Regions from separate parts of the Agromyces ramosus genome, predicted to be linked through region 1. Evidence: predicted binding sites of a transcription regulator. Region 1 holds the regulator's gene; the other holds the start of a gene.
What was found. Region 1 encodes HspR, which represses chaperone genes until heat shock. Its sites were predicted from a motif close to AAGTTGAGTCNNNNNGACTCAACTT; they were not measured.

Region 1 (7,654 bases):
CCGGCCGGCGTGATTTTCAGACAGACTTTCAGCAGGACTCGAGAGAGGGGGTGCCGGTGGCCAGCCAGGATTGGTTCGACAAGGACTTCTACCAGCTGCTCGGCGTCTCCAAAGACGTGAGCGACGCAGACCTCAAGAAGGCCTACCGCAAGCTCGCGCGCAAGTACCACCCCGACTCCAACCCGGGCGATGCGGCTGCAGAGGCGAAGTTCAAGGAAATCAGCGAGGCGCACTCGGTGCTCTCCGATCCCGAGCAGCGCAAGGAGTACGACGCGATCCGCGCCATGGGGTCCGGCGCCCGGTTCACCGCCCCGCGCGGTGGAGGCGCCGGCGGTGGCTTCGAAGACGTCTTCGGCGGCATGTTCGGCGGCGGCCCCGGTGGCCGACAGACGTTCCAGCAGGGCGGCGAGTACGACGACCTGCTGGGCGGCCTCTTCGGCGGCGGGCGCTTCGGCCAGACCACGGGCGGCTATCGCGGGTTCGGCGGTCCCTCGAAGGGTCGCGACGTCATCGCCTCCACGACGCTCGACTTCATCACGGCCACCAAGGGCGAGCAGATCACCCTCGAGACCTCCGACGGCCGCCCCATCACGGTGCGCATTCCCGCCGGGGTCGCCGACGGTCAGAAGATCAAGCTTCGTGGCAAGGGCCACCCGTCGCCCGACGGCGGCGAGGCCGGCGACCTGATCCTCACCGTGCACGTGCGCAAGCATCCGGTCTTCGAGCGCGACGGGCTCAACCTCCGCGTGACCGTGCCCGTCACCTTCGCCGAGGCCGCACTCGGCGCGACGATCCAGGTGCCGACGCTCGGGGGCGACCCCGTAAAGCTCCGCGTCGCTCCCGGTACGCCGGGCGGCCGCGTCCTTCGCGTGAAGGGCCGGGGCGTGCAGACCTCCAAGGGCACTGGCGACCTGCTCGCCGTCGTGCAGGTCGCGGTGCCGTCCCACCTGTCGAAGTCCGCCGAAGAGAAGCTCGCCCAGTTCGTGGCCGAGCTGCCCGACGAGAACCCCCGCGCCGAGCTCATCGCGAAGGCCAAGGGCTAGGCCATGGACATGAACGAGATGAGCCCGCTCTTCGTCATCTCGGTCGCGGCCGAGCTGGCCGGCATGCATCCGCAGACGCTGCGCCAGTACGACCGGCTCGGCCTGGTCTCGCCCACGCGCACCGCCGGCAAGTCCCGGCGGTACTCGATGCGCGACGTCGTACAGCTTCGCGAGATCGCGCAGCTCTCGAGTGAGGGCGTGAGCCTCGAGGGCATCCGCCGGGTGCTCGGGCTCGAAGACGAGGTCGCGAACCTCCGCACGCGGGTGCGCGAGCTCGAGGCGGCACTCGCCGACGAGATGCTCAACCGCCCCGGCCGGCGGGTGTTCGCCGCAGGCTCCCAAGGCGAGGTCGTCTCGCTCCGCGCCGGCACCCGGGTGCGTCGCGAGAACGCCGTCGTCGTCTGGCGACCGCTCGAGCGCGAGTAGCCGGCGGGCTCAGCGGCCCCAGGCCGAGGGCGGCGCCTCGACGACCTCGTACGGTCGCGAGCTCCAGTGCGTGCCGTACCCGTAGTGGCTCGAAGCCCACGCCGAAGCCCAGATCGCCTGCGCGGTGGCGTCGGCGGAGTCGCCGCGGGCGAGCGCCGCATCGACCGCGGGGTAGCGGCCCGACTGCAGGTTCTCGGCCGCGTAGTAGGCCGCCTCGATGAGGGTCGGGTAGCTGCCGAGCCCGGAGCCGCCGCCGGAACCCTGCCCGTTGTTCAGCGGGTTGTTGCGGTTCCACCAGTTGTCGGGGCCGTTCTCCTGCCGCATCCAGCGCATCATGAACGTGATGTTCTCCTCGGTGAGCGGCCAGCCGCCCTCGACGAGCACGAGCTTGGCCCAGTCGACGTTCGTGCCGCCGGCGACGAGGGTCTTCTCGCCGGTCGTGGCGACGTACGACTCGTGCGAGACGGCCGGGACGGAGACATCCGCAGCCACGTCGAGCTTCTGGACGTCACCCAGGTGCGGGGCATCCGCGGCGGCGAAGGGGAGCGCGTCACCGGCCTGCGGTGGCGGCACGAGGGCGACGCCGGCGAGCATGCCGAGCACCGAGAGCACGGCCGCGGCCGCGAGCGAACGCCTCGGCGTACGCGTTCGAGTCGGGGTGCGCGGCACGGGCGTCGCGATCTCTCGTCGCGCCGCCCGTCGTCCGCCGATCTGTGCGTCGTGCATGCGGCACTGAGGGTAGCAAACCCCGCCGGGAGCCGCACCCAGAGAGAAATCCGGCGTGATCAGGCACGCGCGCTCGACGGCGGGCGGCGGCGTACCCTTGGAGCATGCCCTTCGACTTCGGCGCACTGCGGCGCCGCCCCGACGTCGAGGGGCGTGGGCTCGAGGCGTCGGATGCCGCCGACCGGTTGATCCTCGATGAAGCGGCAGGGCTCATCGGCGATGCCGGACCGGGCGAGATCGTCGTCGTCGACGACTCGTATGGGGCGCTCGCACTCGGTGCCGCGGCGGCGGGAGCGCGGGACGTCCGCGTGCATCAGGACCTCGTCACGGGTGCCCGAGCGCTCGCCATGAACGCCGAGCACGCGGGCCTCGCCGGCGCCGTTCGGCCGATGCCGCTCGGTCCCGAGCTCTTCAGCCGCGCCCGGCTCGTGCTCCTGCGACTGCCGCGATCGCTCGATCGGCTCGACGAGCTCGCCGGCCTCATGGCCGGCGCCGCGTCATCCGACGTCGTGCTCGTCGCCGGCGGCCGCATCAAGCACATGTCCCTCGCGATGAACGAGGTGCTCGCCGCCTGGTTCGACCGCGTCGACGTGTCGCACGCCCGGCAGAAGTCGCGCGTGCTCACCGCCCGCGGACCGCGAACGCAGCGCTCGCCGGGCGCGCCCGGCTGGCCCCGGGGCGAACGGCACGACGACCTCGGCGTGACCGTCGTCGCGCACGGCGGCGTCTTCGCGGGCGCCGGCGTCGACATCGGCACGCGCTTCCTGCTCGAGCAGCTCCACGCTGCGGTGCCGGATGCCCCGACGGCCGTCGATCTCGCGTGCGGCACGGGTGTCGTGGCGGCGTGGCTCGCCCGCACGCGACCGGCCCTGCGGGTCACCGCAACCGACCGCTCGGCGGCGGCCGCGGCATCCGCTCGCCTCACCGCCGAGGCCAACGACCTCGCCGACCGGGTGCACGTGACCCAGGCCGACGGGCTCGAACAGCTGGGCGACGCAAGCGAGCGCCTCATCGTGCTGAACCCGCCGTTCCACTCCGAAGCCGCGCTGCACACGGGCATCGCCGCCCATCTCTTCGCCGATGCGGCGCGCGTGCTCGAGCCGGGCGGTGAGCTCTGGTGCGTGTGGAACTCGCACCTGCGATACCGACCGCTGCTCGAGCGCGTCGTCGGACCGACCCGGCAGGTCGCCCGCAACGCCAAGTTCACCGTCACGGCGTCGGAGCGAGCACGATGACGTCGGACCGCAGGAGCGGGAGTATACGCATCAAGCGTCCTGTTGTCGCCCATTTGCTCTCATTCCCCGTGCCGCGCAGAATTCCATCGGCCCCGCAATAGCGACGGCCAGGGGAGGATCCATGCACGACCGTCAGACGCTCACGCGCGAGCTGGGCTTCGCCGCCGCCCGGGGTGAGATCACCGCGAGGTTCCAGGCGCAGGTCGACGTGCGTCGCGGACTGGTGGTCGCCATCGAGGCACTGAGCCGCTGGCAGCATCCGCAATTGGGCGTCGTCCAGCCGAACGTCTTCATCCCGCTCGCCGAAGCCGGCGACGCCATCAACGCCGTGGGCGACGCGATGCTCGAAGCCGCCTGCCGTTACGGAGCGGCACTCGTGCGCGCCGGTCGCAGCATCGGCATCGCGGTGAACGTCGCGGCCGCACAGCTCTCGCAGCGACGGTTCGTCGAACAGGTGGCGCACCATCTGGAGAAGTCCGGCCTGCCTGCCGCGCTGCTGACGCTCGAGCTCACGGAGTCACGTCCGGCCCCGGCGTCAGCCGCTGGAACACTCGCGGCGCTCCGGAGCCTCGGAGTCGGGGTGTCCGTCGATGACGTGCGCACGATCGACGAGGCCGAGGTCCGCATCCGGTCTCTTCCCGTCACCGAGTTGAAGGTCGACCGCTCCGTGATCCAGCGGCTTCCGGATGACCCGCACGATGCTGCGGTCCTCGTCGAGTTCGCCAGGGAGCGCGGCCTGCAATCGGTTGCCGAGGGCGTCGAGACGCCACCGCAATGGCAGGCGGTGCGAGCGCTGGGATTCGACCGTGCCCAGGGCTATCTGTTCGGCCGTCCCATGACTCCGCGACGCATGACGGACCGACTCGCCGAGATCGCGGGCGCTACCGGCTCAGAGTGAGCTGTACGGATCCTCGTAGTCGTCGTCGGCCTCTGCTTCGCCGCCGTTCTCGCCGGCCTCGCCGCCGACGTCGATCTGGGTCCAGGTCACCGGCATCCCGGGCGAGAACAGGATGTCGATCCCGGGGCCGTCGCGGAGCGGCGGGATGTTGACGTAGCCGCCGCCGGCCTGGATCGCGGCGAGGATCTTGCCGCGCAGCTCCTCGACCGATTCGGGCAGGAAGTAGTCCTTGCCGTCGACCGTCAGGCGATTGATCTTCATGCCGCATCTCCGTTCTCTCGAATGCGCTGAGGAGCGCCGGTCATTCGGGCGCTCCGACGCCGGCCTCTGGAATCGGATGCAGCCCGGCCGGACTGTTGGCGCCGTCGAGCAGCGCCTCGAGCCACGCCCGATTGAGCTTCGGGGCCCGCCCGCCGTTGAACTTGAAGTGCACCGGAATGTACGGGCTGATCCAGATCGCACTGCGACCGCTGCCTCGCTCCACTCCATGATTCCAGGTGAGCATGAACTGCTCATTGCGTCGCAACTTCGTTGCGACGACGAACTGCAGGTGCGCAAGGGTGCGGTCTTCGATCTCGAGCTCCGAGACGCGCGACCCGTAGATCAGCACTCCCATATCGGTCCTCCTCGTGCTGTTGGTCGTTCACGGACGTGGGCACTCACGATCCAGGCTCCGGCTCGGGCAGCAGACGCAGGCCGGCTCCCGAGTTGGCCGACTTCGTGAGCAGTTCCATCCAGCGCGGATTGAGCTCCGCGGGCTCCGACTGGTCGTACTCGAAGACCATCGGGATGTTGGGCGCGCACCACACCGAGGTGCGTCGGGGCGTGGCCGACTCAACGGTCCAGGTGAACGAGAAATGCTCGCCGCGGCGAAGCTTCGACCAGATCACCAGCTGCAGGTGGGCGAGTGTGCGGTCGTCGAGTTCGACGGTGATCCTGGAGTCGTAGTTCAGCGTTCCCATGTCGCCCTTTCGAATATCGCCGTGATCTCGGCATCGTGCGTGTCGCCATGTCAGACCGTCACCGCCGTCACCCGGTCGCGGCCGGCGTGCTTCGACATGTACATGGCTTCGTCGGCTGCACGCAACATCGCTCCTGCACTCGGCGGTGTGGGCCCGGTCGGGTTCCAGGTCGCCACCCCGAGGCTCGCGGCGAGTGCATAGGCCGGCGGAACGGTGGCGAGCGGTCGCCGCACCTCGAGCTGCAAGCGCTCGGCGATGACCACGCCGGCGTCGGAATCGGCGTCCTCGCAGACGACGACGAATTCATCGCCGCCGTATCGGGCCACGGGGTCGCCGGCACGGGCCGCTTCCCGAAGCCGGCTGGCCACCTCGGCCAGCACCTCGTCGCCGACCCGGTGGCCGAGCTCGTCGTTGATCGTCTTGAAGCCGTCGAGGTCGGCGAACACCACCGAGAGGGGCCGGCCGCCGCGGGCCGCAGCCGACAGGCCCGCCTCGAGCCGCTCCTGCAGCAGCTTGCGGTTGGCCAGTCCGGTGAGCTGGTCGTGGAGGGCACGGTGCTCGAGCTCCTCCTGCAGGATCACCCGCCGCAGCACCTGTGCGGCCTGGCGGGCGAGTGCGGCCTGGATGTTGCGGGTGTCGTCGTCGAAGGCCCGATCACGACCGAAGAATCCGACGACGACGCCCGATGCCGTCGTGTCGGAGCGGAGCGGCGCGATGCTGAGCGCGGCCAGGCGCTGTCGGTGAAGCGCGTCATCGAGCCCCGGAATGATCGCGGCCGCCTGTTCGAGGCTCGAGATGGTGATGATCTCGCCGCTCTCGATGGCCTGCTCCGACAGTTCGCGAAGGCCTGCGTCGAGCAGCGAGCTCAGTGTCTCGTCATCGACCGCCGGCGCGAGGTCGCCGGTCGTGCCGGTGAGCAGCACGGCGGCACTGCTCGCGCGGAGAGCGGTGCGTGCGCTCTCCGCCAGGGCGACCGCGAGCTCCTGGGCGGAGGTCGCGACGCCGAACGCGCTCGACGCGTCCTGCAGCACCCGCACCCGGGCCTCGGATGCCTCGGCCTCGCGACGGGCCGAGAGCAGCTGACGTTCGTAGTCCTGTCGTTCCGTGGCGTCGAAGACGGCGGTCCGGATGCCCGCCGGCTGCTCGTCTGCATCGGTCACCACGACCGCGTTCACCAACACGGGCAGCTCGGTCCCGTCGGCGCGGCGAATGGAGAGTGCGACCTCTCGTACCTCGCCGGCGAGCCGGAGGACCGTCGCGTAGCGCGTCTCGTAGAAGAGCTGGCCGGAGGGCGCCAGCAGTTCGACGAAGGAGGTCCCGACCAGCGACTCGCGGGTATGGCCCGTCCACTTCTCGAACGTGGCGTTGACTCGGGTGATGATTCCGTCGGGCGTGGTGGTCAGGTATCCGCACGGCGCGCCCTCGAAGAGCTCCGTGTACGTCTGCTCCTGCTGGGTCTGCTCGCTGCCCACCGGTGAGCGAGCGGATGGGATCGTCATCCGAGGAACATCCGGATCTGCTCCGCCAGCTCGTCGGGGGCCGAGAGGTTCGGGCAGTGCCCGGTTGCGGAGAGTTGAACGAACCGGCTCCCGGCGATCTGCTCGTGCACGTAGTGGCCGACGGACGTCGGGGCGATCATGTCGTCGGAGCACTGCAGCACGAGCGTCGGAGTGCGCACCGCCTCGAGGTCCCGTCGGTTGTCGGAGAGGAACGTCACGCGTGCGAAGTGTCGCGCGATCTCGGGATCGATGCTGCAGAAGCTGTCGGTCAGCCGCTGCCCCAGCTCAGGGCGTTCCGCGTTGCCGACGATCAGCGGCGCCATCGCCGCCGACCAGCCGAGGTAGTTCTCGTCGAGGGCATCGAGCAGCCCGTCGATGTCCGCCTGCTCGAAGCCGCCGGTGTACTCGCCGTCGACGATGTAGCGCGGAGACGGTCCGACGAGCACGAGGGCGCCGAAGCGCGAGGGATCGTGCGTGGCGGCGAGCACGCCGACCATCGCAGCGACCGAGTGGCCCACGTACACCGCGTCCACGAGGTCGAGGGCTTCGACGATCTCGAGCACGTCATCGGCGTAGCCGTGCAGGGAGTCGTACTTGGCCGGGTCGTACGCCGTGGTGTCGGAGCCTCCGGCGCCGACGGCGTCGAACAGCACGACGCGGTGGCTCGCCTCGAACTGCGGCGCGACGTCTCGCCACATCTCCTTGCTGCACCCGAAGCCGTGCGCGAACACGACCGGACGACCGGCGGGGTCGCCGGTCTCGGTCACGTTGTTCCGTCGGCGCACGTCGACGCCACTGCTGCTCAGGGGTGAGGTGATCGTCACGCTGCTCCAGGTCCAGGTCGAGGGAGTCGGGAATGCCGGCG
Region 2 (7,654 bases), 320 kb from region 1:
CGATCGACCTCGGCGAGCACGAGGTACTGCCTCAGGCCCGCGAGGTGCTCGCGCTTCGCTTGCGCCGGCGGCAGGAACCGCCGCCATGACGACGGGGTGACGAAGATCGTCGCGATGGTGGCGGCGAGCGCGATGAGCGTGGCGACGAGTGCCGGCCAGTCGGCGGCGACCAGGGTCATGACGATGAACAGCGCCTCGACGAGCATGCCGAGGTACGCGAGCACCGTGAGCGTCACGCCTGGCCAGGTGACGCGGCGATCGGCGATGAGGCCGTCGCGCGCGAGGCTGTGCTCGGTGTTCAGGAGCAGGCTCTTGATGCGCCCGGCGAGCGCCCGGCGGTCGGCCGAGAAGCGACGCACGCGCCCGGGCGTGTGCTCGGGACCGAAGAGCACCTCGAGCAGCGCGGCCTCTTCGAGCGTGAGCACCGCATTCGGCATGAGCTCGACGCCGATCGGCTCGCGCTTGCCCGTGCCGGCGATCAGGCGCACCTTGCGCTTCACGGCGAGATCGATGAGCGCGGCGGATGCCCCGCGCCGGTCGGCATCGATGAGCAGCGCGTCGCGCAGCACCGTCGAACCGCGCTCGGGCGAGTACTGCACGACCCGCGGCGTCACCCGTTGCGCGGCGACGACGCGCGCGATGAGCCCCAGCACGAGGATGAGGACCGCCGGGACGATCGCAAGCACGATGACGGGGGTGAGCACGCGCCCAGTCTAGGGAGCCGCCGTCGGTCGCCGGGAACCATGGGATGCGGTCCACGTCATGTACTGCGAGTTCCGACCCGGGTCGCCGTGCGCCGAGGAGGCCGACCGCGCCGTCAACCACGATCGTGACGCTCCGTCACTCCTCGACGAGCTCGGCGCGGATTCGCCGCAGGTCCTCCATGAGCGAGCCGATGAGGATCCAGTGCTCGGACTTCGGCGGCGACACCACGAGCGGCGACGTGAGGGCCGGCAGCGCCGACGTCATCGGCTCGGGATCGACGTCGGCGAGGTGCACGGCGAGCCGCACGTCGTGGGCGGCGCGGCGCAGCTGCTCGGCGATGGCCACCACGGTCGGCTCGGCCGCGAGTGCCGCGTCGTAGTGGTCGAAGAAGGCCCGCGTCATCCCGATCACCTGCGTGACGATCGGGCTGAGGCGGTCGAGGAGGGTCCGCAGCTCCGTGAGCTCGGTGCGGTGCGCAGAGCGTCGCGGGTTCAGGGTGAGCGACTCCTCGCCGTCGGCGATCGAGGCGTCGGCCGCGTCGCGCATGGGGCGCATGAGCCGCGCCTCGAGCATGAGCTGCTGGAGTCCGGCAGACGACTGCGGTGTCTCGAGGGCGCTCGCGAGTCGGTCGAGGGATGCCGCGAGCTCACCGCCGAGCAGCGCGAGGTCGCGACGTGCAGGGGCGAGGGCGACCGGAGGCACGACGAGGGCGTTCACGACGATGCCGATCGCCGCGCCGATGAGGGTCTCGAGCACCCGGTCGAGGGCGTACTCGGGTGAGGAGGCGCCGAGGGCCAGCACGAGCATCGCGCTGATCGCGACCTGGTTCGAGGTGCCCGGCGTCATCTTCAGCGCCCACGCGACCAGCATCGCGATCACGATGGCCACGAGGATGATCCAGCTGCTCTGCCCGAACACGAGTGAGATGCCGGTCGCGATGACCACGCCGAGGATCACGCCGATGCTGCGCTCGATGGCCTTGCCGAACGACTGGTTCACGCTCGGCTGCACGACGAGGAGCGCCGCGATCGCGGCGAAGACGGGAAGCGGCCCGGGGATCAGCCAACCGGCGATGAGCCACGCGGCGATCGTCGCGATCGCGGCCTTCGCGACCTGGAGGATCGGAACCCGCTTCGAGGCCCGGAAGGTGCCGGTGATCGCCATGTGCTCAGGCTAGCGCCGCGCGCTCAGCGGGCTGCGTGCTCAGGCCGTGGCGAGGTTCGTGGCGAGGTTCGCGGCGATCGCGGCGATCTGCCCGGCATCGATGGGGGATTGCACCCAGAGCGTGCGCCGGTCGATGCCGAGCGTCGCGAAGTGCTCGGGGTCGCCGCCGAGCGGGTGGTCGAGCTCGAGTGGTGCGAAGACGCTCACCTCGAACCCCTCGGGCGCGCGCGATCGGATCTCGGCGACGCGATCGTCGAGCTGCCCGTCGGCGACGAGATCGGCGGCGAGCAGGTTCATGCCGTCGGCGTGATCGCACGCGTACTCGATGGTCTCGGCCGTGCGGCCGCCGATCACGATGGGTGGCAGCTCGGCGCCGTCGGTGACCGCCATCGCCGCCGCGGCCGAGAAGTGCTCACCGTCGAAGGCCTCGCCGCGCCAGACGGCGCGCAGCACGGCGACGGTCTCGGTGAGCATCGCACGGCGCACGGCCGCGCCGGGGAGCGGCCGACCGAGCGCGGCGTGCTCGGCCGACCACTGGCTCTTCGGCGAGCTGCCCGAACCGATGCCGAGCCTGATGCGCCCGGGCGCGAGCGACTGCAGCGAGTTGATCGCGCAGGCGAGCTGCACCGGATGCCGGTTCGCCGGGTTGGCGACGAGCAGGCCGAGATTCACTCGTGACGTCGTCGCGGCGATCGCCCCGAGGGTCACGAACGGGTCGCGCGACCACGGCTTGCGGTCGACGAGTCCGCTGAAGTGGTCGTACGTCCACACGGTGTCGAACCCTCCCGTGTCTGCCGCTCGGGCGGCGTCGAGCAGTTCGGGGAGGTCGGCGCCGAGGGGTGCGAGCACGAGGTCGGTCTGCATCCGTCCAGTGAAGCAGCAGCCCGGGACATCCGTCATCCTGGACTTGGCACTCTCCCCATGAGAGTGCTAATTTTTAAGTACTTGAGCGGATGTCGCTCAAGTCTTGGGTTCGGCCGCACCGCGGCCACAGAGAGGAGTAGTCATGGCCATGTACTGGGACCCGTTCCGTGAGCTCGACCGCCTCGCTGCGAGCATGCTCGACTCGAGGCAGGGCCCCCGGGTGATGCCGATCGACCTGCATCGCGACGGCGACCACTACGTGCTCTCCGCCGATCTGCCGGGCGTCGACCCGGGCTCGGTCGACGTCGACATCGACGGGCAGCTGCTCACCATCCGCGCGGAGCGCACCATGCGTTCCGAAGAGGGCACGCAGTGGCTCGTGCGCGAGCGGCCGAGTGGCTCGTTCCTACGGCAGATCGCGCTCGGCGACGGACTCGACACCGGCTCGATCAGCGCCCACTACGAGAACGGCGTGCTGAGCGTCGTGATCCCGGTGAGCGAGCAGGCCAAGCCCCGCAAGGTCGAGGTCCAGAGCGCGCAGCACGCCGACCGCGAGGTCACCGCGAAGGCCGGCTCCGAGACGAGCTGACCGGAGCGGCGCGCCCGCGGCGCTCATGAACGGCACGACCCAGCCCGCTCCGCCGACGGCGGGGCGGGGCTCGTCGTGCGGGCTCCCGCAGGCTCATGGCCTGTCGGTGCCCGGGCATATCGTGGGGCCATGACGCCGACCACTGCTGACCTCGAACGCCTCGGCACCGAGTTCTGGGCCTGGCGAGCCGTGAACTCGTTCCGCTCCGCCGACGACATCCCGCGCATCGAACGGCCCGCCGACTGGCTGCCGCGGTTCGATCCCGACGGTGTGGCGGCGCAGCGGCGCGAGCTCGACGGCTTCATCGAACGATGGCGGGCGACCGATGCGTCGAGCTCGCCGATCGGGGCGCAGATCGATCACCGCCTCCTCGGGTCCGCCCTCGCGCGCGTGCACTGGGAGCTCGACGTGCTCCGCAACTGGCAACGCGACGCGGTGTTCCTCACTTCGCAGATCCTCGGGCCGTGGTTCGACCTGCTGCTCGCGCCCCCGCCGTTCGATGCCGGGCGTCAGGCCGGCCTCGTGCACGTGCTCGCGGCCATGCCGGCCGCCGTCGACCAGGCGATCGCGAACCTCGAGCGAGCGGGAGTCGCGACGCTCGCACGGGTCGCCGCCGCGTCGCTCGAGGGCATCGGGCCGCGTCTGGCCGAATCGGTCGAGGCCCTCGCGTCGTTCGTCGACACGGCAACGGGGTCCGCGCTCGCCGAGGCGCAGCCGGCCGCGAGTGCGTCGCTCACCCGCTACCGCGACTGGCTCGTCGAGGCTGCTGGCGCCGGCCGGCTCGGGCCCGACGTCATCGTCGGTCGCGAGGCGTTCGTGTGGTTCCTGCGGCACGTCGCGCTCGTGACCGCCGACCCCGAAGAGCTCGTGCGCGCTGCGCTGCACGACTACCGTCGCAGTGTCGTCGGCGAGACCGTGACCCGCAACCGTCACCGCGACGTGCCGCCCGCCCCGCTCGCCGCCGACATCGACGCGCTCGTCGCCGACGAGTCGGCGGCCGAAGCAGGCGTGCGCGCGTTCTACGACGGCGAGGGCCTGCTGAGCCAGCCCGATTCGCTGCGCCACTACTTCTTCGCGGCGTATCCGCCCTACCTCGCCCCGCTCGCCTTCCTCGGCGTCACCGACGACCTCACGGGGGACACGCGCCGTGAGCGCGATGCCGTCTCATATGTGCGCGAACCGGTTCCCGACCTGCCGTACTTCGACGCGGCGAACGCGCGCGACCCTCGCCTCGGCATCATCCACGAGGGCGCCCACAGCCAGCAGCTCGCGCTGGCCTGGGCGCACCCGAGTGCGATCCGCCGCCGTTACACCGACTCGGTCGCCAACGAGGGCATCGCGCACTACAACGAAGAGCTGATGCTCACGGCCGGCCTCTTCGCCGACGCCCCGCACTCGCAGACGACGGTGTTCAACTTCATCCGGCTGCGGGCACTCCGCGTCGTCGTCGACGTCAACCTCGCGACCGGCGTCTTCAGCCTCGACGAAGCCGTCGACTTCTTCGTGCGGCTCGTGCCGATGGACGTCGAGACGGCCACCGAAGAGACCGCGATCTACGTCGCGACGCCCGGACTCGCGATGTCGTACCACGTCGGCAAGCAAGAGGTGCAGCGCCTCCTCGCCGACGCGGTGGTGGCGAAGGGCGAGGCGTTCTCGCTGCGCGAGTTCCACGACTTCGTGTGGCGCAACGGCAACGTGCCGCTGTCACTGCAGCGCTGGGAGCTGCTCGGCGACCGGTCCGACGTCGACGCGCTCGACACCGCCGGGCCGTGGTTCGAGTCGCTTCCCTGAACGCGGAGTGCACCGCAGCGGGGCGCGCCGACGCTTCGCACTGACGGCGGGCCGTGCCAAGATCGCGGTGTGGCCGACCGATTGATGCTCCTCGACACCGCTTCGCTCTACTTCCGCGCGTTCTACGGTGTGCCCGACAGTCTCAAGGCACCGAACGGCATGCCGGTGAACGCGGTGCGCGGCCTGCTCGACATCATTGCCCGGCTCGTCACCGAGTTCGAGCCCACCCACCTCGTCGCCTGCTGGGACGACGACTGGCGGCCCCAGTGGCGGGTCGACCTCATTCCGAGCTACAAGGCGCACCGCGTCGAAGCGGTGGTGCCCGGTGGCCCAGACATCGAAGAGACGCCCGATCCGCTCGAGGCGCAGATCCCGCTCATCCGCGAGGCCCTCGAGCTGCTCGGCATCGCCAGGGTGGGTGCGGCGCAGCACGAGGCCGACGACGTCATCGGCACGCTCGCGACCGGGGCGAGCATGCCCGTCGACGTCGTGACGGGCGACCGCGACCTGTTCCAGCTCGTCGACGACGAGGCATCCGTGCGGGTCATCTACACCGCGCGCGGCATGAGCCGACTCGAGGTGCTGACCGATTCGGTGGTCGTGTCGAAGTACGGCGTGCTGCCCCAGCAGTACGTCGACTTCTCGGTGATGCGCGGCGACGCCTCCGACGGGCTGCCGGGCGTCGCAGGCGTCGGCGAGAAGACGGCGGCGTCGCTGCTGCAGCAGTTCATCGATCTCGACGGCATCATCGAGGCCGCGGCCGATGCCTCGGCGCCGATGTCCGCCACCATGCGCGCGAAGTTCGCGGCCGCTGCTCCCTACCTCGCCGTCGCCCCGACGGTCGTCGAGGTCGTCCGCGATCTCGAGCTCGGCGACTTCGACGCGAAGCTGCGTCCGGTGCAGGGCGACCGGCGTGCCGCGGCCGAGGCGTTCGCGGCCGAGTGGAACCTCGGCGGCTCGATGCCGCGCGTGCTCGCCGCGCTCGACGCCGTCGGCTGAGTCGGGTCAGCTCGACGCGTCGACGTCGCGCTCGCGATCGCGAGCCGCGTCGGGCGATGGCTGCGCGGTTCCGCTCTCACTGCTCCGGCCGCTCGGGCGAGGGCCGGCGCCCAAGCCGCCGTCGGGCCTGGCGTCGGGAGCGTCGGATGCGTCGGGCGCGGCAGTGGCATCAGTCCCCTCCGGTGCCTCGGGGTCGCGCTGAGCCGCGGCATCCGGATCCTCTTCGGGCTCGAACGTCGTGGGCTCGCCCGCGCCGATGCCCACAGTGCCGGGCTCGCTCGGAATCGTGCCGTCGCTGCCGAGGCCGCCCTCCTTCTTCGTGCCGTCGCCGGGGTTGCCTGCGGTGTCGCTCATGATCGTCCTCCTCGCGTGTGCATCCACGATCCACGATCACACGCGACCGTGGCCCGCGGCGCGGGGTTGACAGCGGGTGGGCGGCGTTCCGCCCCGCCGCGGGCTACGCCACCTCGAGGTCGGCGACGCGCGCCCGCACCGCCCACGCACGCGTTGCGAGCTCGATCGTGCCGTCGCGTCGGGCCGGCAGCCGTTCGCGCAGGCGTTCGCGTAAGGCCGCTCGGTGGGTCTCGTCGAGTGCCATCACGTATGCGGGTGCGGCGCCCTGGCCGCCGAGGAACGGCTCCCAGTAGTCGTCGAAGTCGGCGAACACGGCGTTCGCGTCGAGCGGCACGACCACGGCCTCGTCGCCCGTCGCCCGCGAGAACGCCTCGGCGAGTGCGTCGGGACGACACAGGGGGAACCTGGCGGACTCGTCGAGCGCCGCGTCATCCGGATCGAGCTCGACGGCGACGTCCCAGAACTCGCGCATCATGCGCATGCCCTCGGCGTAGTCCCAGACGTATGCGGCGACGAGTCCGCCGGGCGCCGTCACTCGCACGAACTCGGTGAGCGCGGCCTCGGCGTCGGGCACGAAGTTCAGCACGAGGCCCGACACGAGCACGTCAGCCGAGGCATCGGGCACCGGCAGGTGCGCCGCGTCGCCGGGCAGCAACGTCGCACGGTCGCCGAGCCGGGCTCGCGCCGTCTCGAGGAACCCGGCCGACGGCTCGACGCCCACGACCGACGCCGGGTCGCAGCCGTCGAGGATCGCCTCGGTGAGCGCACCCGTGCCGCATCCGACATCGAGCCAGCGGATGCCCCGGGGCACGTCGAGCCACCTTAGGAACTGCCCCGCGATCGGGCGGCTCCACCGCCCGACATAGCGCTCATACGCATCGCCCTGTTCCCAACGGTCGCTGACCTGCATTCTCACGTTCTACGCGCAGCGCGACCGTGGCGCAAGCGATCGCAGGGTGCGGTGCTGCGGCGCCGCAGGCTCAGGCCGCGACGCCGATCGGGCCCGACGGCGTGCCGGACCAGTACGACGGCGCCGGCAGCGTGATGCCCGCCGACGCGAGCCAGATCACGATGAAGGCGTAGACCATGATCGCGATCGTGAGCCCGCCGAACGCCATCGCGGCCGGCACGGCGAACGAGAGGCGCACGCCGAGCGCCCGGTATCGGGGCACCGCCATGAACGCGATC

Region 2: QFZ26_RS05825 (Hsp20/alpha crystallin family protein) is a predicted target of HspR. The motif match lies at 2,812-2,836, and genes of this name have one in related genera.

Annotation. Positions count from the first base shown of each region.
Region 1 covers NZ_JAUSYY010000001.1:1,571,924-1,579,577, reverse strand. The annotation lists gene QFZ26_RS07435 (DnaJ C-terminal domain-containing protein) at 57-1,043, shown strand; gene QFZ26_RS07430 (heat shock protein transcriptional repressor HspR) at 1,053-1,469, shown strand; gene QFZ26_RS07425 (hypothetical protein) at 1,479-2,195, opposite strand; gene QFZ26_RS07420 (class I SAM-dependent methyltransferase) at 2,300-3,430, shown strand; gene QFZ26_RS07415 (EAL domain-containing protein) at 3,552-4,328, shown strand; gene QFZ26_RS07410 (hypothetical protein) at 4,320-4,589, opposite strand; gene QFZ26_RS07405 (DUF7882 family protein) at 4,630-4,944, opposite strand; gene QFZ26_RS07400 (DUF7882 family protein) at 4,988-5,290, opposite strand; gene QFZ26_RS07395 (sensor domain-containing diguanylate cyclase) at 5,341-6,789, opposite strand; gene QFZ26_RS07390 (alpha/beta fold hydrolase) at 6,786-7,613, opposite strand.
Region 2 covers NZ_JAUSYY010000001.1:1,247,234-1,254,887, reverse strand. The annotation lists gene QFZ26_RS05840 (DUF2207 family protein) at 1-704, opposite strand, end outside; gene QFZ26_RS05835 (FUSC family protein) at 841-1,869, opposite strand; gene QFZ26_RS05830 (LLM class flavin-dependent oxidoreductase) at 1,909-2,733, opposite strand; gene QFZ26_RS05825 (Hsp20/alpha crystallin family protein) at 2,876-3,322, shown strand; gene QFZ26_RS05820 (DUF885 family protein) at 3,452-5,113, shown strand; gene QFZ26_RS05815 (5'-3' exonuclease) at 5,183-6,112, shown strand; gene QFZ26_RS05810 (hypothetical protein) at 6,119-6,466, opposite strand; gene QFZ26_RS05805 (class I SAM-dependent methyltransferase) at 6,570-7,376, opposite strand; gene QFZ26_RS05800 (hypothetical protein) at 7,447-7,654, opposite strand, start outside.